Regions from separate parts of the Paucibacter soli genome, predicted to be linked through region 4. Evidence: predicted binding sites of a transcription regulator. Region 4 holds the regulator's gene; each other region holds the start of a gene.
What was found. Region 4 encodes FNR, which switches genes on or off when oxygen is low (the NO sensors DNR and NnrR bind a similar motif). Its sites were predicted from a motif close to TTGATNNNNATCAA; they were not measured.
Positions count from the first base shown of each region.

Region 1: the regulator FNR is predicted to act here: its motif matches at 3,338-3,351, upstream of WG898_RS22335 (hemerythrin domain-containing protein).
Region 2: the regulator FNR is predicted to act here: its motif matches at 3,731-3,744, upstream of WG898_RS10740 (hemerythrin domain-containing protein).
Region 3: the regulator FNR is predicted to act here: its motif matches at 4,155-4,168, upstream of WG898_RS06885 (putative zinc-binding protein).

Region 1 covers NZ_JBBHJW010000012.1:100,091-105,953, reverse strand. The annotation lists gene gap (type I glyceraldehyde-3-phosphate dehydrogenase) at 136-1,134, opposite strand; gene tkt (transketolase) at 1,215-3,275, opposite strand; gene WG898_RS22335 (hemerythrin domain-containing protein) at 3,404-3,988, shown strand; gene murU (N-acetylmuramate alpha-1-phosphate uridylyltransferase MurU) at 4,018-4,752, shown strand; gene WG898_RS22325 (GGDEF domain-containing protein) at 4,796-5,863, shown strand, end outside.
Region 2 covers NZ_JBBHJW010000004.1:180,135-185,997, reverse strand. The annotation lists gene WG898_RS10755 (HDOD domain-containing protein) at 1-654, opposite strand, end outside; gene WG898_RS10750 (ATP-binding protein) at 863-2,971, shown strand; gene WG898_RS10745 (Crp/Fnr family transcriptional regulator) at 2,925-3,674, opposite strand; gene WG898_RS10740 (hemerythrin domain-containing protein) at 3,823-4,389, shown strand; gene WG898_RS10735 (glycerate kinase type-2 family protein) at 4,386-5,675, opposite strand; gene WG898_RS10730 (urate hydroxylase PuuD) at 5,677-5,863, opposite strand, start outside.
Region 3 covers NZ_JBBHJW010000002.1:468,240-474,102, forward strand. The annotation lists gene WG898_RS06860 (plastocyanin/azurin family copper-binding protein) at 1-25, shown strand, start outside; gene WG898_RS06865 (hypothetical protein) at 142-663, shown strand; gene WG898_RS06870 (SirB2 family protein) at 673-1,083, shown strand; gene WG898_RS06875 (S8 family serine peptidase) at 1,119-2,726, opposite strand; gene yihG (1-acylglycerol-3-phosphate O-acyltransferase, YihG family) at 2,811-3,698, opposite strand; gene WG898_RS06885 (putative zinc-binding protein) at 3,727-4,128, opposite strand; gene WG898_RS06890 (DUF2249 domain-containing protein) at 4,248-4,529, shown strand; gene WG898_RS06895 (NnrS family protein) at 4,544-5,719, shown strand; gene WG898_RS06900 (RrF2 family transcriptional regulator) at 5,730-5,863, shown strand, end outside.
Region 4 covers NZ_JBBHJW010000014.1:80,844-86,706, reverse strand. The annotation lists gene WG898_RS23965 (NADP-dependent isocitrate dehydrogenase) at 1-782, opposite strand, end outside; gene WG898_RS23960 (sulfite exporter TauE/SafE family protein) at 905-1,591, opposite strand; gene hemN (oxygen-independent coproporphyrinogen III oxidase) at 1,596-3,005, opposite strand; gene fnr (fumarate/nitrate reduction transcriptional regulator Fnr) at 3,186-3,920, shown strand; gene WG898_RS23945 (hypothetical protein) at 3,943-4,167, opposite strand; gene WG898_RS23940 (hypothetical protein) at 4,258-4,512, opposite strand; gene ccoG (cytochrome c oxidase accessory protein CcoG) at 4,544-5,863, opposite strand, start outside.

The DNA.
Region 1 (5,863 bases), on a different contig from region 4:
CCCTCCACATCGCCAACCTGTCGCGGCCGGTCTAGGAACGGAGTATCGCCGCCCGGCGCACGCCACAGCATGGCGTTAGCCCGTAGACGAAAAAAGGCCCCGCAAGCGGGGCCCTTCGGATGCTGTGCGATCGAATTACTTCGAGATGACGCGCACCATCTCGAGCACCTTGTTCGAGTAGCCCCACTCGTTGTCGTACCAGGACACCAGCTTGACGAAGGTACCGTCCAGCGCGATGCCGGCGTCGGCGTCGAAGATGGAGGTGCGTGCGTCACCGCGGAAGTCGGTGGCCACCACCTTGTCTTCGGTGTAACCCAGCACGCCCTTCAGGGCGCCCTGGCTCTGTGCCTTCATTTCGGCGCAGATCTCGGCATAGGTGGCGGGGCTGTTCAGTTCCACCGTCAGGTCCACCACCGACACGTCGGAGGTGGGCACGCGGAAGCTCATGCCGGTGAGCTTCTTGTTCAGCTCGGGGATCACCACGCCCACGGCCTTGGCGGCGCCGGTGCTCGAGGGGATGATGTTTTCCAGGATGCCGCGGCCGCCGCGCCAGTCCTTGTTGCTCGGGCCGTCCACGGTCTTTTGCGTCGCGGTGGCGGCGTGCACGGTGGTCATCAGGCCGCGCTTGATGCCCCACTTGTCGTTCAGCACCTTGGCCACCGGGGCCAGGCAGTTGGTGGTGCAGCTGGCGTTGGAGATGATGGCCTGGCCGGCGTAGCTCTTGTCGTTCACGCCGAACACGAACATCGGGGTGTCGTCCTTGGAGGGGGCCGACATCACCACCTTCTTGGCGCCCGCGGCCAGGTGCTTCTCGGCACCGGCCTTGTCCAGGAACAGGCCGGTGGCCTCGATCACGATGTCGGCACCGACCTCGTTCCACTTCAGGTTGGCCGGGTCGCGCTCCTGCGTCAGGCGAATCTGCTTGCCGTTCACCACCAGGGTGTTGCCCTCGACCGCGACCTCGCCGTCGAACTTGCCGTGCACGCTGTCGTACTTGAGCATATAGGCCAGGTAGTCGGGTTCCAGCAGGTCGTTGATGCCCACCACCTCGATTTCCTTGAAGTTGGCGATGGCAGCGCGGAACACCATGCGGCCGATGCGGCCGAAGCCGTTGATACCGATCTTGATCGTCACGTGAGTCTCCTTGAGAGAAAAGAAAACAACAAAAAACGTCGAACCTATGCAAAAGGGGTGCCGTTGGCACCCCCGTCAGATCACTTGCTCTTCTTCTTGCCCTTCAGCTTGGCCACGCCGAGCGCCACCTTGACGGTGTCCACCACGTTTTCCGCGGTGAAGCCGAAGTGCTTGAACAGCACCGGGGCCGGCGCCGATTCGCCGTAAGTGTCAATGCCCACCACGGCGGCGCAGCCATATTTCCACCAGCCGTCGGTGGCGCCCATTTCCACCGCGATGCGCGGCAGGCCGGCGGGCAGCACGGCCTTCTTGTAGTCGAGGTCCTGGCGGTCGAACACATTCGTCGAGGGCATCGACACCACGCGCACGCCGATGCCGTCCAGCGCCAGCATTTCCTGCGCGCGTAGCGCCAACTGCACCTCGGAGCCGGTGGCGATGATGACCGCCTTGGCCTTCTTGTTCTTGATGCCCACATCGCTGGGCTCGGCCAGCACATAGCCGCCCTTGGCGATGTCGTCCACCGCGGTCTTGGGCGCATAGGGCAGGTTCTGGCGCGACAGCGCCAGCACGCTGGGGCGCTGGGCATTGCCGATCGCCATGGTCCAGGCCACCACGGTCTCGGTGGTGTCGGCGGGGCGCCAGACGTCCAGGCCCGGGATCAGGCGCAGCGAGGCCACATGCTCGATCGACTGGTGGGTCGGGCCGTCTTCGCCCAGGCCGATGGAGTCGTGCGTGAACACATGGATGACGCGCTGCTTCATCAGCGCGGCCATGCGGATCGCATTGCGGCTGTAGTCGCTGAAGGTCAGGAAGGTGCCGCCGTAGGGGATGTAGCCGCCATGCAGGGCCACGCCATTCATGATGGCGGCCATGCCGAATTCGCGCACGCCGTAGTTGATGTGGCGGCCGCCGTTGCTGGCCCCATCGGCCTCCAGGCGGAAGGCCGGGGTGCTCTTGGTGTTGGTGAGGTTGGAGCCGGTCAGGTCGGCCGAGCCGCCCAGCAGCTCGGGCACGGCGGCGGTGAAGGCCTCCAGCGCCAGCTGGCTGGCCTTGCGGCTGGCCACGGTCTCGGCCTTGCCATGGGCGGCGATCACCGCGTCCACTGCGGTCTGCGCGAAGTTGGCGGGCAGCACGCCGGCCATGCGGCGCTGGAACTCGGCGGCCAGCTCGGGGTAGGCCGTGGCGTAGGCGTCGAAGCGCTCGTCCCAGGCGGCTTCCAGCGCGGCGCCGGCGGCCTTGGCGTCCCAGTCGGCATACACCTCTTGGGGGATCACGAAGGGCTCATGCGCCCAGCCCAGCGCCTCGCGGGTGAGCTTGATCTCGTCGCCACCCAGGGCCTCGCCATGCGCCTTGGCGGTGCCGGCGCGGTTCGGGCTGCCCTTGCCAATGGTGGTCTTGGCGATGATCAGCGTCGGCATGTCCGTGCTCATCTTGGCCATGGCGATGGCGGTGTCGACCGACTCCACATCGTGGCCGTCCACCGGGCCGATCACGTTCCAGCCATAGGCCTCGAAACGCTGGGCGGTGTTGTCGATGAACCAGGGCGCGACCTGGCCGTCGATCGAGATGCCGTTGTCGTCGTAGATCGCGATCAGCTTGTTGAGCTTCCAGGCGCCGGCCAGGGCGCAGGCCTCGTGGCTGATACCCTCCATCAGGCAGCCGTCGCCCAGGAAGGCGTAGGTGTGGTGGCCGACGATGTCGTGGCCCTCACGGTTGAATTCCTTGGCCAGCATCTTCTCGGCCAGGGCCAGGCCCACGGCATTGCTGATGCCCTGGCCCAGCGGGCCGGTGGTGGTCTCCACGCCGGGGGTGACGCCCACCTCGGGGTGGCCCGGGGTCTTGCTGTGCAGCTGGCGGAAGGCCTTGAGCTCCTCGATCGGCAGCGCGTAGCCGGTGAGGTGCAAGAGCGCATAGATCAGCATCGAGCCATGGCCGTTGGAGAGCACGAAGCGGTCGCGCTCGGCCCATTGCGGGTTGGCCGGGTTGTGGCGCAGATGACGGTTCCACAGTGCCACCGCGATCTCGGCCATGCCCATGGGGGCGCCCGGGTGGCCGGAATTGGCCTGCTGCACGGCGTCCATGGCCAATGCGCGAATGGCGTTGGCCATCAGGGTGGTGTTGCGGGCAGCGGTATCGGCCATGGTGTGCGGGATGGAGTTCTGGAAAACCCGGCATTTTACTTGCGTCCGCGGCGCCGCCAATCTTGATCCAGAGCAATGCGTCACGGCCGGCTTGGCTTCAACCTCCGGCATAGAACGGAGACAAGACCATGCAAGCCCTGACCCTCACCGTGATACGCGACGAGCACCGCGCCCTCGCCGCGATGCTGCGCTCGATCCCGCTGCTGCTGGCCGAGCACCGCCGCCACGGCAGCCTGCCCGACTTCCACGCGCTGCGCGCGATGCTGTTCTATGTGGACGAATTCCCCGAGCGCCTGCACCACCCCAAGGAAAGCGAGCTGCTGTTCCCGAAGCTGCGCGCGCGTGCGCCGGAGATTCGCGATACCTTGGACCAGCTCGAAGAGGACCATGGCCGCGGCGAGCGCGCCATCCGTGAGCTGGAGCATGCGCTCCTGGCCTTCGAGATGATGGGCGAGGCGCGCCGCGATGCCTTCGAGGCCATGGCACAGCGCTATGTGGCGGCCTATCTGAAGCATATGGAGATCGAGGAGCGCGAGATCCTGCCGCTGGCGGTGAAGATGCTCAGCCCCGCCGACTGGGCCGACCTGGACGAGGCCTTTGCAAAGAACCAGGACCCGCTCACCGGTCATGCCGCCGCCGAGGAATACCAGGCCCTGTTCCAGAAGGTGCTGGCCGCGGTGCCGGCGCCCATCGGCCTCGGGCCGGCGCTCTAGCAAGCCGCTTCTCACTACACTCCCGGCCCATGCGAGCCATCATCCTCGCGGCCGGGCGCGGCGAGCGCATGCGGCCGCTCACCGACCACCAACCCAAGCCACTGCTGCAGGTCGGCGGCAAGCCGCTGATCGTCTGGCATATCGAGGCCCTGGCGGCCGCTGGCGTGCGCGACATCGTCATCAACATCGCCTGGCTGGCCGAGCAGTTCCCGGCCCAGCTGGGCGACGGCGGCCGCTGGGGCCTGCGCCTGCATTACAGCAACGAGGCGCGCGACCATGGCGGCGCGCTGGAGACCGCTGGCGGCATTGCCAAGGCCCTGCCGCTGCTGTGCGCCGACGGCGACGATGGCTTCTGGGTCGTCTCGGCCGATGTGCACCTGCCGGACTTCCGCGCCTCGGCGGCGCGTGCCGAGGCCTTTGCCCGCAGCGACATGCTGGCGCATTTATGGCTGGTGCCGAATCGGCCGCACAAGCCCGACGGCGACTTCGGCATCGACGCCCAGGGACTGGCCACCAGCGCAGCCAGCGGCGCGAGCGGGCCGCGCTACACCTGGTCCTGCGTGGGGCTGTTCAGGCGCGCCCTGTTCGAGGGCGTGAGCGTTGGCCAGCATGCCGCGCTGCGCCCCTGCCTGGAGAAGGGCATCGCGGCGCGCCGCATCAGTGCCGAGCTCTACACCCAGGCCTGGGAGGACGTGGGCACGCCCGAGCGGCTGGCGTCGCTGAATGCGGCGACTACGGACTTGCCCGGGGCGGCAAAGCGCTGAGCCGGGTTCAGAATCGGGCGCAGCATCCAACGCTGCAGCCACCATGACGCCCACCCCCGTAGACGCAAGCGCCGGACCGGCCTGGTGGCTGGCGCTGGGCCTCATGATGGCGCTGGCCGGCGTCACCCTGGCCTGGTGGCGCGCCAGGCGCGCACGCGCGCAATGCGAGGCGCGCGCCCACAGCGCCCGGGCCGAGCGCGCCGAGCTGATCGAGGGCATAGAGGCGCTCAGCGAGGCCTACGCGATGTTCGACGCCGACGACCGTCTGCTGATACACAACCAGGCCTTCGCCCGCCTCTATCCCAGGACCGCGCCGCAATGGCGGCCCGGACTGCGCTACGAGGAGCTGCTGCGCAGCATCATCGCCGCCGGCGAGGTGGTGCCTGCGCTGGGCCAGGAGGAAGCCTGGCTGGCCCAGCGCATGCAGATGCATCGCGAACCGGGCGAGCCCTGGCTGCAGGAGCTGCCCGGCAATCGCTGGGTGCGCATCTACGAGCGCAAGACGGCGTCGGGCGGCACCATAGGCATACGTGCCGACGTCACCGAGCTGGTGCGCACCCAACAGGCCCTGCAGACCAGCCAGGCGCAGCTGCAGGCCATCATCAGCACCGCGGGAGCCGCCATCATCACCATCGACACCGAGGGTCGCATGCGCAGCGCCAATCCGGCCGCGCTGCGCCTGTTCGGCTACGAGCTCGACGAGCTGCTGGGCCAGGACGTTGCGATGCTGATGGATGAGCCCGAGCGCAGCGCGCACGGCCATTACCTGGCGCGTTATCTGCGCGGCCAGGGGGGCGCGCTGATGGGGCGCCTGCGCGAATTCAATGCCCTGCATCGCGATGGCACGCCGCTGACGGTGCAGCTCTCGGTCTCGGAGGTTGGCAGCGAGGCCGAACGCCTGTTCGTCGGCGTGATCAGCGACCTCACCGAGCGCAAGCGCTTCGAGACCGAACTCCAGCATGCCAACGAGCAGCTGCTGCGCCTGTCGACCACCGACGCGCTCACCGAGCTGGCGAACCGCCGCCTCCTGATGCAGCGCCTGGAGGACGAATGGCGGCGCGGCCTGCGCACCGGCGCGCCGCTCTCGCTGCTGCTCGTCGATGTGGACTAT
Region 2 (5,863 bases), on a different contig from region 4:
CACCGCCGCCATCAGCGAGAAGGGTCGCACCTCCATGGGGGCATTGGCATCGCGGAAGGCCTCCAGCATCTTGGCCGGAAAGTGCCAGCGCTGCGCCAGCCCGGCCGTCACATCGGCATGGGTGCAGGCGAAACGATGCATCTCCAGCGAGTAGCGGCTGCCGGGTTCGGCGGCATGGGCCTCCACATCGGCCACCTGCTCGGGTTCCACCATGGCCATCAGCAGCTGGCCGGTGCGCAGCATCAGCCCGGCCAGGTAGGCGGTGTCGGCATCCAGCTGCAGCATGCGGCTCAGGATCTTGGCGTAGTTGGCGGTGGCCACGCTGTGGCGCCAGAACTTGTTGCGGTCCAGCCCGGCCACCTTGGGGAAACTGCCCGAGAGACAGGCGGCCAGCGCCAGATTGCGCAAGGTGTCCATGCCAAGCGCCGCGGCAGCATCCTGCAGATTCGAAATATTGTGCGAAGGGCTGTAGCGCGCCGAGTTGGCCAGGCGCAGCACCTTGGCCGCAAGCGTGGAATCCTTGCCTACCAGCTCGGCGATCTGCGGCAGGCCGATGCGCTCGTCGTCAAAGCTCTTGATCAGCCGGCTGGCCACCTCGGGCATGGTGGGCAGGGCATTGTTCTTCTCGAAAAATCGTTCTGCGGCAGAGGTCACATGTCGCTCCTGGCTGGGGTGATGGTAGAGGCTGCTTGGTACCAGTCTAAGGGTGTGCGGGCCCGGTCCAAAGCGCCGAAGAACGAGGCAAAACCCGGGGTGCAAGCCGCATCGCCAGGCCAGCGCCCAAGCCAGGCCGGCCCTACACTCGGCAAGACACTCCGGTGCCCGCCACACGAGTATGTCCGCGCCAACCGATCCCGCCGCCTTGCCCAGCTCCGCCCCGGCCTTTGCGGACCTGCTGGCGCGCGCGCGGCGCGACATCCTGATGGGCCGCCCCGCCCAGGCCTGGCACCAGCTCGCCCTGTGCCAGGACCAGGCGGCCTCGCAGCCCGATCCCGCCTCGGCCCAGCTGGCGGTGCAGGCACTGGATCTGCGGCTGCGTGCCATGTCCGCGCCCGCGGTGGCGCTGGACTGCGTGGCCGAGGCGCAGCGCCTGGACAAGCTCACCAACCGCACGCTGGCGCCCGCCACCTGCGCCGAGATTGCCATCACCCTGGGCGAGGTGTTCGGCCGCCTGGGCCTGGAGGAACCCGCCCTCAGCGCCTTTGAGCGCGCGCGCGCCTGGCTGCAGAGCGAGCATGACGGCGAAGCGCGGGTACTGCTGGACCTGAGCACCGCCAATGCCTTGCTACGTTGCGGCCTGCAGGCTGAGGCCATCGCGCTGCTGCAGCCACGGGCCGAGACGCTTGACGACGCCGAGCTGCGTCAGCTGGTGTGCAGCCAGCTGGGCTCGGCGCATTACTTCCTGGCCGAGGCGGGCGCCGGCGATGTGGCGGCGCACCGCGATGCCAGCCTGTATTGGCATGCGCGCTCGCAGCAGGATGCCGAGGCCGGCGGCCAGCCCCATGCCTGTTATCGCGCCGCGGTGAACCTCGCCATCGGCCATGCGCGACGCGGCGACCTGACGCTGGCGCGCCAGTATTTGCGCCGCATGCAGGGCCTGCTGGATCTGGTATGGCCCCCCGGCTTGGAAGGCAGCAGCGCGCGCAGCCGCGCAGAGCAGGCCAGCTGGATGGCCTATATCGAGGCCCTCATCGCCCTCGGCGAGGGCGAGCGCGACCGAGCGATGCAAGGATTCCAGACCATCCTCGCGGAGTTTCGCGACGTCAGCATCAACAGCTATCTGGGCATGCTGCAGCTGCGCGTGGCCGAGCTGCTGGTGAGCACGGCGCATGAGGCCGGGCTCGACAAGCTGGCCTACCAGGCCCAGCTTGAGCTGCAGGCCCTGCAAGAGCGGCGCAACCGCCAGCGCCAGGAGCTCAGCTCACGCCTGCTGGCCGATGCGCTCTCGCTCTCGCGGCTGCGGGTGCAAAACGATCTGCTGCAACAACATGGCAACGAGCTGCAGGCCGCGCTGGCGCAGCGCCATCAAGAACTGACCCTCACTCTTGACCAGCTGCGCGCCGAGGCCTCGATCCGCCAGGCCACCGAGGCCGCGCTGCAGCAAGCACATGACGAGCTGGAGCGGCGCGTGCGCGAACGCAGCGAGCAGCTGCACCAGACCCTGCAGGCCCTGGCGCACCAGGAGCGTCAGGCGGCGATGGCGCATATCGTGGTGGGCGTGGCGCATGAGCTCAATACCCCGCTGGGCAATGCCCTGCTGGCCCTCTCCACCGAGGCCGACGCCACCGCCGATCTGCGCCGCCGGCTTGCTGACGGCCAGCTCAAGCGCGCCGAGCTGCACGAATTCCTGGCCCTGCTGGACAGCAGCCATCTGCTGGGCCACAAGGCGCTGACGCGCGCCGCCGATCTGGTGCAGCGCTTCAAGGAGCTGTCGGTGCAACAGATGCCGGAGCCGCGCCAGCGCTTCGACCCGCGGCGGCAGATCGAGCAGGCGCTACAGCGCTGGCAGGGCAGCGCCGGCGCAAGCGGCGTGGCGATGCGGGCGCAGCTGCAGACCATCGGCAAGGTCGACAGCTATCCGGGCGCACTGTTGCGCATCCTGGACCAGCTCATCGACAACGCCCTCACCCATGCCTTCGAGCCGCCCCTGCCGGCGGCGCCGGCCATCGAAGTCAGGCTGGCCCGCGAGGCCGAGGGCCTGGAACTGTGCGTGCAGGACAACGGCCGCGGCATCGCCAGCGAGCTGCGCGGGCAGGTGTTCACGCCCTTCATGACGACGGCGCGCGCCCATGGCCACGCCGGCCTGGGCCTGCATGTGGTGCAGGTGCTGGTGCAGGAACAGCTGGGCGGCCGACTCAGCGTCGATGCGGCCTGGCCCAGCGGCACCTGCGTGCGCGTGCTGTTTCCGGCCGAGGCGCCACTGCCTAATCGCGCGCCAGCGCCTGCAGCGCCGTCAGGCACAGGACCTTGACGCTGTAGCCCTGTACCTCGATCACGCCCTTGCGGTTGAGTTGACGCATCATGCGCGACAGCGTCTCCGGTGTAATCGCCAGCTGGGCCGCGATGTCGCGCTTGCGTTCCTTCAGCGAGATCGCCGCGCCGCCTTCGGCCTCGGGCACCGCGCGCTGCAGCAGCCAGGCGGCCAGGCGCTTCTCGGCGTCCTTGTGCATCAGGTCATGGGTGACGCCGGTCAGGCTGTGTACGTTCTGCGCCAGCGCCACCAGCAGGCGGTCCAACATGTCGGGCTGGCGCGCGATCAGCTGACGCATGCCCTCCACCGGCAGCCGCAAGACCAGCGCCTCGTTCACCACCCGCGCGTCCTGGCCGTAACCGCCGCCCAGCCAGGCGCTGCTAACGTCCAGCCAGTGCGGGCCGCGCACCGTATGCTCCAGATGGAAGGGTGCATCGTCGCGTGCCAGGCCGAGACCCACCGCGCCGTCCACCACCGCCACCAGGTACTCGGCCGGCTGATGCCGAGTGAATACCATGCTGCCCACCGCCAACTGCTGCAGCTGGGCCATGGCGTTGAGGGCCTGCAACTCGGCGCTGCCCAGGCTCTCGCCACCCAGCACCGCCTGCCACTCGGCGGCGCCGAGCCGTAGATCGGCAACCGCTACCGAGCCGGTCACCGGTTTGCGCGCCGGGCGCGCCGCTGTGAGGTTGAGACTGTCCACGATGTCGTTCTGTGCTGAGATGATTCGCAATGTGGGCCAGGGTCAGCACGGCGTCCTTGCGTTGCATCAAACCCCCCACATTCGGGCGCCCAGCGCCCCGCAGGCCGGGGAGAATCCCCGCATGCCCTTGATTCAGCCCAAATCCGCCATGAGTTCAGGCACACCGGCCCTGCAGCCCGGCAGCAGCTATGCACAGCCCTTCGAGCTGCTGGGCGCCTGCCATGAGCGAGTGCAGCGCAGCCTGGATCTGCTGGAGCGGCTGCTTGCGCATCTGCAGGAGCAGCAGGCCTGCGACGAGGCCGCACGCAGCGCCGCGCGCGATGTGCTGCGCTACTTCGACGTGGCGGCGCCGCTGCACCACCAGGACGAGGAGCTGCATGTGTTCCCGGCGCTGGAGGCCGGCGGCGATGCCGGGCTGAAACAGGCCTGCGCCGAGCTGCGCCAACAGCATGTGCAGATCGCTGCCGCCTGGCAGGCGCTGCGCCGGCCGCTGCAAGAGCTGGCAAGCCTGCCCGACGGCCCACTGAATGGCCCGCTGGACTCGCATCTGCTGCAAGACCTGGCCCCGGCGGCAACCCGCTTCGTGCGCCTGCACGACGCCCATCTGCGTACCGAGGACGGCCTGGTGTTCCCGGCCGCCGCGGCCCTGCTGGCGGAGCCTGCGCAGGCCGAGATGGGGCGCGAGATGGCGGCGCGGCGCGGGCTTATCCTCTAAGCAATCAACAAGGCCCGGAAGTCGTTCACATTCGTGTAGGTCGGCCCGGTCACGAGCAGATCGCCCAGCGCGGCGAAGAAGCCGTAGGCATTGTTGCGGTCCAGCTGCTCGCGGCCCTTCAGGCCCAGCGCCGCGGCGCGCGCCAGGGTGTCGGGCGCGACAAAGGCGCCGGCGTTGTCCTGCACACCGTCGATGCCGTCGGTGTCGGCGGCCAGCACATGCACGCCGGCCTGGCCCTGCAGGGCGAGCGCGCAGCCCAGCGCGAACTCGCTGGCACGGCCGCCGCGGCCGGCGCTGTTGCGCACCGTCACCGTGGTCTCGCCGCCGGACAGGATCACGCAGGGCGAGCGAAACGGCGTGCCATGCCGGGCCACCGAGCGCGCCAGCGCCGCATGCATGGCGCCGATCTCGCGCGACTCGCCCTCGATCTCGTCGGACAGGATATGCGCCGCCAGGCCCAGCGCGTGCGCGCGGGCCGCCGCCGCCTCCAGGCTCATGCGCGGCGTGGCCAACATGTGCAGGGTCTGGCCCTGGAAGCAGGCGGCGCCGGGCTTGGGCGTTTCCAGCGCGCCGCTCTGCAAGCCGGCCAGCGCGGCCTGCGGCAGGGTGATGCCGTGGCGCGCACAAACAGCCAGCGCCTCGGCACAGCTCGTGGGGTCGGGCACGGTGGGGCCGGAGCCTATCACCGCCGGGTCGTCACCGGGCACATCGCTGATCAGCAGGGTCAGAACTTGCGCGGGATGGCAGGCCGCCGCCAGCCGTCCGCCCTTGATGGCCGAAAGATGTTTGCGCACGCAGTTGATCTCGGCGATGCTGGCGCCGCTCGCCAGCAGGGCGCGGTTCACCGCCTGCTTGTCGGCCAGGCTCAGGCCCGGCGCCGGCAGGCTCAGCAGCGCCGAGGCGCCGCCCGAGATCAGACAGATCACCAGATCGTCCGGGGTCAGGTCTTGCGTCAAGGCCAGCATGGCCGCCGCGGCCCGTTCACCCGCCGCATCGGGCACCGGGTGGGCGGCCTCCACCACCGCTATGCGCCCGGGGCGGGCCGCAGGCGGGATATGGCCGTAGCGCGTCACCACCAGGCCGCTGAGCGGCGCATCGGCGGGCCACAGCGCGTCCAGCGCTTGAGCCATTGCGCCACCGGCCTTGCCGGCCCCCAGCACCAGGGTGCGGCCGTGCTGCGGGGGCGGCGGCAACTGGTCGGCCATCAGCTGCGCCGGCTGGGCGCGCGCCACCGCGGCGTCGAAGAGCTGGCGCAGCAGCTCGCGGGCAGGCAGCTCGGCCGGCATCTCAACGCCCCCGGCTTTCGAACCAGCGCCCCAGCAGGGCGCGCTCGTCCTCGCTGATGCCGGTGGCATTGCCCAGCGGCATGGTTTTTTGCAGCACCGCCTGCTGGTAGAGCGCGGCAGCGTTGGCCTGGATCAGCTCGGGCGTGTGCAGCTGCACGCCCTTCTGCGCCAGCTGCGCGTTATGGCAT
Region 3 (5,863 bases), on a different contig from region 4:
CGGCCTGGTGGAGGTGCTGGCTTGATGAGAGCCGCTTTGGCCCGCTTGTGTTGCCTATTGCTTCTGCTTTGCACCACGGCGCTGCATGCCGATTCCGGGCTCACGCTGCCGGGCGGCTTGGCTGCCGTCCCGCCTGAGCACATGGCGCGTAGCGCCGACGGCGCATGGTTGCTGCTTGCCAGTGGCAATCAGCTGCTGCTGCTCGACGCCGAGGGCTTGCGGGTCCGGCGCAGCTATGCCTTGGCGAGCCGTGATGGCCGCGCAGTCAGCACCCTGGCGGCGCTGCGCACGGCCGCGCTGAGACGCAGCTTTGTGTTGGCACTGCGCGACCTGCCCGAGCTCTGGGAGATTTCCTACGACCCTCACGCTGAAGACTTCTACGAGGGCCTGGTGCACGACTTCCGCATGGGCGAGGGCGTGGCGCAGCGCGGTTTTCTGGGCGTGCGGCGCATCGCCTTGCCGCAGCCGCTGCGCGAGTTGGTGCTGAGCGCCGACCAGGCCGAGGCCCTGGGGCGCGGCGCGGACGGCGCTGAGCTGCAGGTGGTGAATCTGGATGTGCGGCGGCGTGTTGCGGCGCTGCCCCTGGCCGAGGGCCTGCGGCGCTATGGATTGACCTTGAGCGCCGACGGGGCGCGACTGCAGGGGCCGGCAGCGATGCGATGATGCCAGCCCATGAGCTTTTTGCTGCAAATCCTTCAGTCCAACTACCCCCTCATCAAGCAGCTGCACATCGGCCTGGTGAGCTGTAGCGGCACGCTGTTCGCGCTGCGCGGACTGGGCGTGCTGGCCGGCGCCACCTGGCCCATGCGGGCCTGGGTGCGCCGGCTGAGCGTCTGGATCGATGTGCTGCTGCTCGGCGCCGGCGTCAGCCTCTGGACCCTGCTGGGCCTGCATCCGGCGCGCGAGCATTGGCTGGGCGTCAAGCTCATGCTGCTGCTGGTCTACATCGTGCTGGGCAGCATCGCGCTCAAGCGTGGCCGCACGCGCGGCCAGCGGGCCCTGGGCTATCTGGCGGCGCTGGCGGTGTTCGGCTTCATGGTGACGGTGGCGCGCGCCCACCATCCGCTGGGGTGGCTGGCCTGACGCGCAGTTAGGGCGTCAGGCCAGCGAACCAGCCTTCAGTTGTTGCCGCAACCGGTCTGTGCCAGGCGGTCGTAGGCGGCCTTGGCCTGCACCAGGCCGAAGCCGTACTCGGCGTCCTTGCCCGGCTTGCCCAGCTCCTGCGCGCTGGCGTTCAGCACCTGGCGGATCTGCTTGGCGCTGCACTTGGGGAAATGGCTCCACACCAGGGCGGCGACGCCGGAGACATGGGGCGTGGCCATCGAGGTGCCGTTGAAGTAGGCGTAGAGGGCCGGGTCCGGCACCACGCTGACGGTGGCGGCCTGGCCGGTCAGGCCCATCAGCACGGCGCCGTTGGCGTCGGTGGTGCCGATCGAGGGGATGGTGGTGGGCGCGCCGCCCAGGGTGCCGAACAGCATGCCGGGGCGGTTGTTGTAGACCACCGCCGCCACGCCGCCGCTGTTCTGGCAACGCGTCACCTTCTCGGCAAAGCTGACCAGGCCGCGCTTGATCAGGCAGACCTTGCCCGCAGCGCCGGCATCGTTCGCGGTGCCGAGACCGAAGTCATAGAGTGCCGCGGTGGCGCTGAGCCGGGGTGAGCCGGTCATGGCCGCCGCCGCGTAGTCCGTGCCGGCCACCGAGAGCTGGCCCAACGACTCCAGATTGGGCGGGATGGTCGACAGCGTCGCCACGCCCGGCGCGGCGATCTCGACATCGTTGTTGACCTGGGAGAAGCCGGCATGCGCCTTGTTGGCGTCCAGCGCGGCCACCGACATCACTTCCTCGTAACCGGCCGGGTAGGAGGTGCTGGTATCGCCATCGTTGCCGGCGGCGGCGATCGTCAGCACGCCTTCGTTGAGCAGGGCACGGAACACGCGGCGCTCGGCCTGGCTCGGGTCGCCGCCGCCCAGCGACATGCTGATGATGTTGGCGCCAGCGTCGGCACAGCGTGTCACCGCTTCCATCACCGTCGAGGAGGAGGCCGAGCCGGTGGCGTCGAACACCTTGGCGATGTGCAGCTTGAGCTTGCCGCCGGGGTTCACGCCCACCACGCCAATGCCGTTGCCGCCCACGCCAGCAATCGTGCCGGCCACATGGGTGCCGTGCGCGTTTTCGTCGCTGTCCCAGGTGCCGGAGGCGGTCAGGTTGACACCGCTCAGATTGGCCGAGTTGGCGGCCAGATCGGGATGGCCGCGGTCAATGCCCGAGTCCACGATGCAGAGCTTGCGGTTGCCGCTGAGGGCGTCGGTGAGCTGGTTGGCCTGCACCATCGCAATGCCGTAGGGCAGCATCTCGGTGCCCGAGGTCGGCGTGTCCACCGCCGTTGATTGCGGCTGGACCATGCCTTCCATGGTGCGGGACGGCACGCCCAGCAGGCGGCGTTCCACATCGGGCTCGACGAAATCGACATTGGCGCTGGCCTGCAGGGCGGCCACGCCGGCCGCCGGCAGGCGCACCGCGAAGGCGCTGGCGCGACCGATTTCACGCGTGATCTTGCCGCCGGCATTCAGCACCTCGGCGCGCACGGTGGCGGCCTTGCCGGCCTTGTAAGCGACGATCATGGCGTCCGGGCCGGGGGCAGCGGCCAGCGCTGCGGCGCTCGACATGGCCAGCAGCAGCAGCGTCGTGGCGCTGTGGATGGCCGACAGTTTCTTGGGCATGCTCATGGCGGGCCTCGATGAATGTGGTAGAGGCTGTTACTTTCGCCATGGTGATGCGCCAGGTCTATTCGGGCAATCCGCGCCCCCCGTTCAGGGTGGGGGGCTGCGCTTGAGCAAGGCCGCCATCAGCGCGTCCTTCTCGCTCCACTGCTTCTTGATCCACATGGAGATGCCGGCGCGCAGGCGCTTGTCTTCCATCGGGTTGCCACCCACCAGTTCGGGGGGGATGGGGCGCTGCTGCACCCGCACCTGCACGGGGCCGCAGCGACCGCACAGCAGGTCCCAGAACTTGGGTGTGCCTTCGGGGTAGACCAGGGTCACGTCCAGCAGGGCCTCAAACTGCTCGCCCATGGTGGCCAGGGCCATGCCCAGCGCGCCGACCTTGGGCTTGAGCAGGTGCTGGTAGGGGCTTTTCTGTTCGGCATGTTTGGCGGCGGTGAAGCGCGTGCCCTCGACGAAGTTGATCACCGTGGTCGGGATGGTCTTGAACTTCTCGCAGGCCTTGCGCGTGGTGGCCAGATCGGCCGCTTGCGAGCCGGCGCTGCGGCCGCGCTTCATGAAGGGGAAGTCCAGCGCCCACCAGGCCAGGCCGATCACCGGCACCCACTTCAGTTCCTGCTTGAGAAAGAACTTCAGAAAGGGGATGCGGCCGTGGAAGACGCGCTGCAGCACCAGGATGTCGACCCAGGTCTGGTGATTCGGCGAGACCAGGTACCAGCCGCGCCGGTGCAGGCCGTCCACGCCCTGCACGTCCCAGGTCTGCGGGTTGAGCACCCGTATCCAGGCGTTGTTGACGGCCACCCAGCCCGAGGCGATGCCGTTGAGCGCCAGGTCGCAGGGCTTGCGCACGAAGCTGAGGGGCAGCAGCAGCTTGAGCAGGGCCGGCAGGATCATCAGAGTGACGCCGGTGACGGTGTTGATGGCCAGCACGATGGCGGCAAGAGTGCCCAGCAGGGGGGCAGGCAGTAGACGTAGCATGGGCCGAACTGTAGCCTGAGCTGTGGGCTCAGGCCCGCTCGCTCTGCAGGTCGCGCGCCGTCTGGGAGAGTTGCTCGAACAGCTGATCGGCCAGCGCCTGGTCGAAGTCGGTGCGGTAATGTTTGCGCACGCCCATCTCGTGCAGACGGATGTGGTGGGTCGGCGCCAGCCCCTGCTGGGCCAGGCAGGCCTTGGTGCAGGCCAGCACGCAGCCGTCCAGGGCCAGCATCGGTCGACCCGACGCCGCGGCTTCGCGCGCCTTGCGCACCAGGTTGGGCACGCCACCGCCCACGCCGGCGATGCAGGACATCTCGGCCAGGCCGGCGCGATCCAGGCGCAGCGCCAGGTGATTGGCCAACTGGGCGGCGTCGGAGCAGCCTGAGCAGCTGTACACCAGGGGGAGGGCAGGGGCAGCGGACATGGCCGCCATGCTGCCGATGGCGTGCAGGATTTGGCTTGAGGCAGATCAAAAGTTGCATCTTGAATATTGCTTTAGGCGCAGCGCTTGGCGACAATAGCTATATCGCAAATGCAACTTTAAGGACGACCATGACCGTTGCCTCCACCCCTGCCGCCGAAGTGATCGATGTGCGCCTGATCGCGCCGCACGAACGCCACGCGCGCATCTTCGAGGCTTTCCAGGCCCTGCCCGTGGGCAACTGGTTCTACCTGCTGAGCGACCACGAGCCTGTGCCCCTGCGCCAGCAGTTTCAGGCCCAGTGGCCCGGCCAGTTCGACTGGGAGGCTTTGGAAACCGGCCCGGCGCAATGGCGCCTGCGCATCAGCCGCAAGCCCGCCGGCAAGAGCTGCTGCGGCTGCTGCGGCGGCTGATCATGAGCAACACCATGTTCATTCGTATCGAGGAACCACCCCGTCCGGCCGTGCGTCGCCTGGCGCTGTGGGACCTGGGTTTCCGGCCCTTCTACCTGCTGGCGGCGCTGCTGGCGGCGCTGTCGGTGCCGCTCTGGGCGTTGCAGTTCTCGGGCCTGCTGGCGCAGCCGGTGCTGCGCGGCTCGCTCTGGCATGCGCATGAGATGGTGTTCGGCTACGCGCTGGCGGTGGTGATCGGCTTTCTCTTCACCGCCGGACGCAACTGGTCGGGCCAGCCCACGCCCACCGGCAAGCCCCTGATGGCGCTGGCGGCGCTGTGGCTGCTGGCGCGCGTGCTGGTGCTGAGCCCATGGCTGTGGGCCTCGCTGCTCCTGAACCTGGCCGTGCCGTGGGCGGCCGCCTGGGGCTTGTGGCGTGCCCTGCACGCCGCCGGCAACAAGCGCAACTACTTCTTCGTCGGCCTGCTCGTCGCCATGGGCCTGGCCAGCGTGGCCGTGCATCTGAGCCAGGCCGGCCTGCTGCAGCTGCCCGGTGTCCATATCGGCCTGGACCTGGTGCTCTTCATGATTGCGGTGATGGCCGGCCGCGTCGTGCCCATGTTCTCCAACAACGGTGTGCCGGGCATGCGGGCCACACGCCAGCCCCAGGTGGAAAAGGCGGCGCTGGGTTCGGTGCTGCTCTTGCTGGTGCTGGATCTGCTGGCCGTCGAGGGCGCGCTGCTGGCCGCCGCACTGCTGGCCGCCGCGCTGGCCCAGGGCCTGCGCCTGGCGCTGTGGCAGCCCTGGAAGAGCTGGCGCAATCCCCTGGTGTGGGTGCTGCACCTGGCCTATGCCTGGCTGCCGGTGCACCTGCTGCTGCGCGCGGCCGCCACGCTGGGCTGGATCGCGCCGGGCCCGGCCACCCATGCCCTGACCCTGGGCGTGATCGGCCTCATCACCCTGGGCATGATCACGCGCACCGCGCTGGGCCACACCGGCCGGCCGCTGAAGGCCGGGCGTATCGAGATCAGCGCCTACCTGAGCATGCTGCTGGCGGCGCTGCTGCGCGTCTTTCTGCCGCTGCTGGCGCCCGCCAGCCTGATGCTGAGCGTACAGCTCGCGGCGGCGCTGTGGAGCCTGAGCTTCGTGCTCTACCTCTGGCGCTACACACCCTTGCTGCTGCGCCCGCGCCCCGACGGCCAGCCCGGTTGAGAATCAGCTCATGCGACTCACCACCATGACCGACTATGCGCTGCGCCTGCTGATCTATCTCGGCCAGCACCAGGATAGGCTGTGCACCACCGCCGAGATCGCCGCGGCCTACCAGATATCCGAGGCCCATCTCACCAAGATCAC
Region 4 (5,863 bases):
ATCATGGTGGCCTTGACGTGCAGCGAGAACATCACGCCGGTCTGGCGCGCATCCTCGATCTCGCGCTCGTAGAACTCCAGCAAGGCCTTCTTGCTCATGAACATGCTATCGATGACCTCGCGGTCCAGCAAGGCGACCTTGGGCTTTAGCACGATGGTCTTGCCGCTCTTGGTGATCAGCTCCATCTTGACGTTGCGCGCGCGGTCCAGGGTCATGGACTTCTCGCCGTGGTAGAAGTCGCCGGCATGCATGTGCGAGACATGCGAGCGCGAGGCCTGGCTCCAGTCGGCCATGCTGTGCGGGTTCTTGCGCGCGTATTCCTTGACGGCCTTAGGCGCGCGGCGGTCCGAATTGCCCTCACGCAGCACCGGGTTCACGGCCGAGCCTATGCACTTGTTGTAGCGCGCCCGGATGTCCTTTTCCTCATCGGTCTGCGGCTTCTCGGGGAAGTCGGGAATCTTGTAGCCCTTGTCCTGCAGCTCCTTGATGGCAGCCTTCAACTGCGCGACCGAGGCGCTGATATTGGGCAGCTTGATGATGTTGGCCTCGGGTTTCAGGGTCAGCTTGCCCAGTTCGGCCAGATGGTCGGGCACGCGCTGCGCCTCGCTCAAGGCTTCCGGGAACTGGCCCAGGATGCGACCGGCGACCGAGATGTCGCTGGTCTCGACATGCACGCCGGCGGGCGCCGTAAAGGCGCGCACGATGGGCAGGAAGGACGCCGTCGCCAACAGCGGCGCTTCGTCGGTCAGGGTGTAGATGATGGTCGGTTGCTGAGTAGTCATGAGGTATCCAGATCGGCCCATCAATCAGGCCCGCAGGGGTGGACAAATAGAGCGGTGATTCTAGGGCAGGCACGCCGGCTGGGAAGCCAAGTCTTATAGAAGTCTTGGCCTTGATCAGTTTCTCAGTTGGGCAAGCCGCAGAGCGCGGCAAGCTGCAACCAGACACCATGCCCCAGGGCCCATCCGGAGGCCGTGATCAGGGCCAATCCGGCCAGACGCACCGCCCAGGCCATGCCGTGCGCGCCCAGGGCTTTCAGCAGCATGCCGGGGCCGAGTGCCAGGCCTGCCCCGGAACCCAGGGCGAAGACCACCATCACCAGGGCGCCGGCGGGTGGGCCGCTGGCCAGGCCCGCTGTCAGCAGCGCGGACTGAAGCAAGCCGCAAGGCCAGGCCACCCAGGCCAGGCCGACCAGCCCGGATCGGGCCGGTGCCGACAACACCATCCGCCCCGTACCGGGCATCGCGACTGTGGCCACATTGACTGGCCGACCCAGCTGACCCAGCCAGGCCGGTTGCCGGGCGAACACCAAGAGGTACATGCCCAGCAACAGGGCCGCGCCATGGACAAGCAACCACAGCGGCCGCAACCAGGCCGCCGCGCTGCCTATCCAGGCCAGCGCGCCCACGCTGGCCGCAACCACGGCGCCGCCAAGTGCGTAGCTCAGCATGCGGCCCAGTTGGAAGGCACTCGCCGACTGCCGGCCCGCACGGCCGCAAGCAGCGGCGGCCGGGCCGCACATGGCCAGGCAATGAGGCGTGCCGGCCAGCCCCATGAGCAGGGCCGAGCCGGCGAGCGCGAGGTCTAACATAAGCTCAGATGATGCGCGAGAACTTGGCGCGCGTCTGGTCGGCGCTCAGGTAGCGGTCGAACACCATGGCCACGGCGCGCACGAAATACCAGCCCATCGCGGTGACCTGGATCGCGCCGGGCTCCACCACCACCAGCCCGGTATCGGCCATGGCGCGCAGGCGCTCCAGCTCGGCGCCGAAGTAGTCCTGCACCTTGATCAGATGCGCCAGTTCGATGGACTCAAACTCCACCCGCCCCTGGCACATCAGGGCCATGATCATGGCGCGGCGCACCAGGTCATCGCGCGACAGGGCCAGGCCGCGCTCGATCGGCAGTTGGCCATGGGCCAGCGCGTCGTAGTACTCGGGCAGGGTCTTGGCGTTCTGGCTGTAGGTGGCGCCGATGCGGCCGATCGCTGAAACGCCCAGACCGATCAGGTCGCAATCGGGCTGGGTGCTGTAGCCCTGGAAGTTGCGGTGCAACCTGCCCTGGCGCTTGGCCACCGCCAGGCTGTCGCTGGGCAGGGCGAAATGGTCCATGCCGATATAGGTGTAGCCATGGCCGACAAAGCCGCTGAGCGCTGCCGACAGCATGTGCAGCTTGTCGGCCGCCACCGGCAGCAGCGTGGCGTCGATGCGGCGCTGCGGCTTGAAGCGCTGCGGCAGATGGGCATAGCCATACAGCGCGATGCGGTCCGGCTTGAGTGCCGCCACCTGGGCGATGGTGCGGGCAAAGGACGCGGGCGTCTGCTGCGGCAGGCCGTAGATCAGGTCCACATTGGTGGATTCGAAGCCCAGGGCACGCGCCTGCACCATCAGCGCTTCCACGCTCTCGTAGCTCTGCATGCGATGCACGGCCTTCTGCACCGCCGGGTCGAAGTCCTGCACGCCAAAGCTCAGGCGGTTGAAGCCCAGGCCACGCAAATGCTGCAGGCGCTCGTTGGTGACGGTGCGCGGGTCCACCTCGATGGACACCTCAGCCCCGGGCGCCAGCTTGAAGCGACTACGGATGTCGTCCATCAGCCGCGTCAACTCCGCATCGCTGAGGAAGGTCGGCGAACCGCCGCCCAGATGCAGCTGCGATACCGACGGCGTGCGCCCAAGGTCCGCCAGCGTCAGGTCCATCTCCGTGACTAGCGCGTCCAGGTACTCGGCCGCCTTTTCATGGTGCTTGGTGATGACCTTGTTGCAGGCGCAGTAGTAGCAGACCGACTCGCAAAAGGGGATATGCACGTAGATGGACAAGGGCGCGCCGCCGCCCACCACCCCACCTTGGGCACGCTGTTGCAAGGCCTGACGATATTGGGAGGCCGTAAAGGCCTCGACGAAGCGGTCTGCGGTCGGGTAGGAGGTATAGCGTGGGCCGGAAACGTCAAAGCGGCGCAACACTTCTTCGGTAATGCCGGGCAGGGGTTCAGCGACTCTTGGTTCCATGGGACCGTACTGTGCCAAGCCGGTTGACTCGGCGTTTGACTTGGGTCAATCTTGCAGCGCAAGCATAGAGAAAGAATGGCGTCAATCTTGAGGAGCATCATGTTCAACTCTATGCACACAGGCACGCCGTCGGGCGCGGAATCCGCCCCAGCTCCCGGGCCAGCCACGATAATTCGCCACATGAATGCCAACCACGCCATCAAGATCGAGCCCTTCAAGGTAGCTTGTTCCAGTTGCAACCTGCGGGAGTTGTGCTTGCCCGTCGGCCTGTCCAAGGGTGACCTGGATCAACTGGACGCCCTGGTGGCCACACGCCGCAATGTCGAACGCGGCGACACGCTGTTCCGTACCGGGGACTCCTTCCAGTCGCTCTACGCGGTGCGCACCGGTTTCTTCAAGACCTGTGTGTCGTCCGAAGACGGGCGCGACCAGGTCACCGGCTTCCAGATGGCCGGCGAGTTGCTGGGCCTTGACGGCATCAGCAATGACCGCCACAGCTGCGACGCCGTGGCCCTGGAGGACTCGCAGGTCTGCGTGATCCCCTACAGCCAGCTGGAAGAGCTGTCGCGCGAGTTCACCGATCTGCAGCATCAGTTCCACAAGATCATGAGCCGCGAAATCGTGCGCGACCATGGCGTGATGCTGCTCTTGGGCAGCATGCGTGCCGAGGAGCGCCTGGCGGCCTTCTTGCTCAACCTCACCCAGCGACTGCAGGCGCGTGGCTTCTCGGCCTCGGCCCTGGTGCTGCGCATGACGCGCGAGGAAATCGGCAGCTATCTGGGCCTGAAACTGGAGACGGTCAGCCGCACCTTCTCAAAGTTCCAGGAAGACGGCCTGCTGGAAGTGAAGCAGCGCCAGATCCGCATCATGGATCAGCCGGGGCTGCAGAAGCTGGTCAACAGCACCACCTGCTGAGCGGCTTCGCCGCAGACCGACGCTAGCCCGCCTCCGGCGGGCTTTGTTGTTTGGACAGGTACAGCGACATCGCCGCTGCGATGCTGATGAGCAGCCAGAAGATGAAGAAGCTGAGCGTGTAGATCGCCGCGCGCGGCAGCGCCATCGGCGCCGCACCGAACCAGCTCAGGTCGCTCGGGTCCACTACCGCAAACACCAGCGCCAAGGTCACCCCGGCCATGAAGAAGGCCGGCCAGAGGATGAGCATGGCCGAACGCACCAGCCCCGGCCGGTCACCTGGTCTGCGCTCCAAAGCTGCATCGTCCATGCGTCCCCCTCGGCTTGCGAGTTTGCGGCCTCAGTGGCCGCCCGTCGCCGCATGGTTGCGGGCCTTGATCGCGGGCTGCAGGGCCGCGCCCTGCTCTTCGGCACTGTCGGCCGACGGACGGGCCTTGGTCTCGATGACCGGATCCGGGAAGCGGATTGCCAGCGTCAGCGTGGCGATGCAGGCAACGATCACCACCGACGGGCCGCCCACCACCAGCCACATCATGCGTTCACGCCACCAGGGCGCAGGCTTGTCGGCCGGGGTCAGGTCTTGCTGTTTGCTCATGGCTTGCTCTTTCTGGTCGCTTGGCCGCCGCTCAACGCGGCAGCACAAAGGTTGATTTTTCCATCAGGCTACCGGCGTCGGTACCCGGGCTGGCGAGGCGGCGGATTTCGAACTGGATCGCATGGGCGCCGGCGCCCGCGCTGGCCGCGACCTCGGGCGGCACACGCAGCGCCACCGAGATCCAGCGCGCTTCGGCGGGCCCGACCGCCACAACCTCCGGCGCGGGCTGCATGCGCAGGCCCGGCAGGCCGGAGGCCGCCAGCGTGAAGCGCTGTTCCTGCTCGGTGGCATTCATGATCTGCAGGCGGTAGACGTTTTCCACATAGCCGTCCTCGACCTGCCGCGCCAGCGCGGCCCGGTCGCGCACCACGTCCACCTTGAAGGTGGTGCGCAGCGCAATGCTCGCCATCAATGCCGTGCTGACGACGAGAAGGATGGCGGTGTAGATCAGCACGCGCGGACGGAACATGCGCGCCAGCAGCTGGCTGCGGGTCAGGTGCTGCGCCAGGCCGTTCTGGGTGTCGTAGCGCACCAGGCCACGCGCATAGCCCATCTTGTCCATCACGCCGTTGCATACATCGACGCAGGCGGCGCAGCCTATGCATTCGTATTGCAGGCCACGGCGGATGTCGATGCCGGTGGGGCAGACATGCACGCACAGATTGCAGTCTATGCAGGCGCCCAGCCCGAGCTGCTGCGGGTCGGCCTTGCGCCCGCGCGCGCCGCGCGGCTCGCCGCGCTCGGCGTCGTAGCTGATGATCAACGTGTCCTTGTCGAACATGGCGCTCTGGAAGCGCGCATAGGGACACATGTATTTGCAGACCTGCTCGCGCATATAGCCTGCGTTGCCATAGGTGGCAAAGCCGTAGAACAGCACCCAGAACCATTCCCAGGGCCCGAAGCTCAGCGCCAGGGCCTCGCTGCCCAGCAGCTTGATGGGCGTAAAGTAGCCGACAAAGCTGAAGCCGGTCCACAGGCCCAGGCTCAGCCAGACCAGCTGCTTGCCGCCCTTGCGGGCCAGCTTCTCGGCATTCCAGGGGCCAGCGTCGAGCCGAATGCGTGCGGCGCGATCGCCTTCGAAGCGCTGCTCCACCCACATGAAGATCTCGGTGTAGACGGTCTGCGGGCAGGCGTAGCCGCACCACAGCCGCCCCGCCACCGCGGTGAAGAGGAACAACGCATAGGCCGAGATCAGCAGGATCCCGGTCAGGAAGATGAAGTCCTGCGGATACAGGACCAGTTCGAAGATATAGAAACGGCGCGCGCCCAGGTCGAAGAGCACGGCCTGGCGGCCGTTCCAAGTCAACCAGGGCAGGCCGTAGAACAGCAGCTGCGTGATCCAGACCAGGCT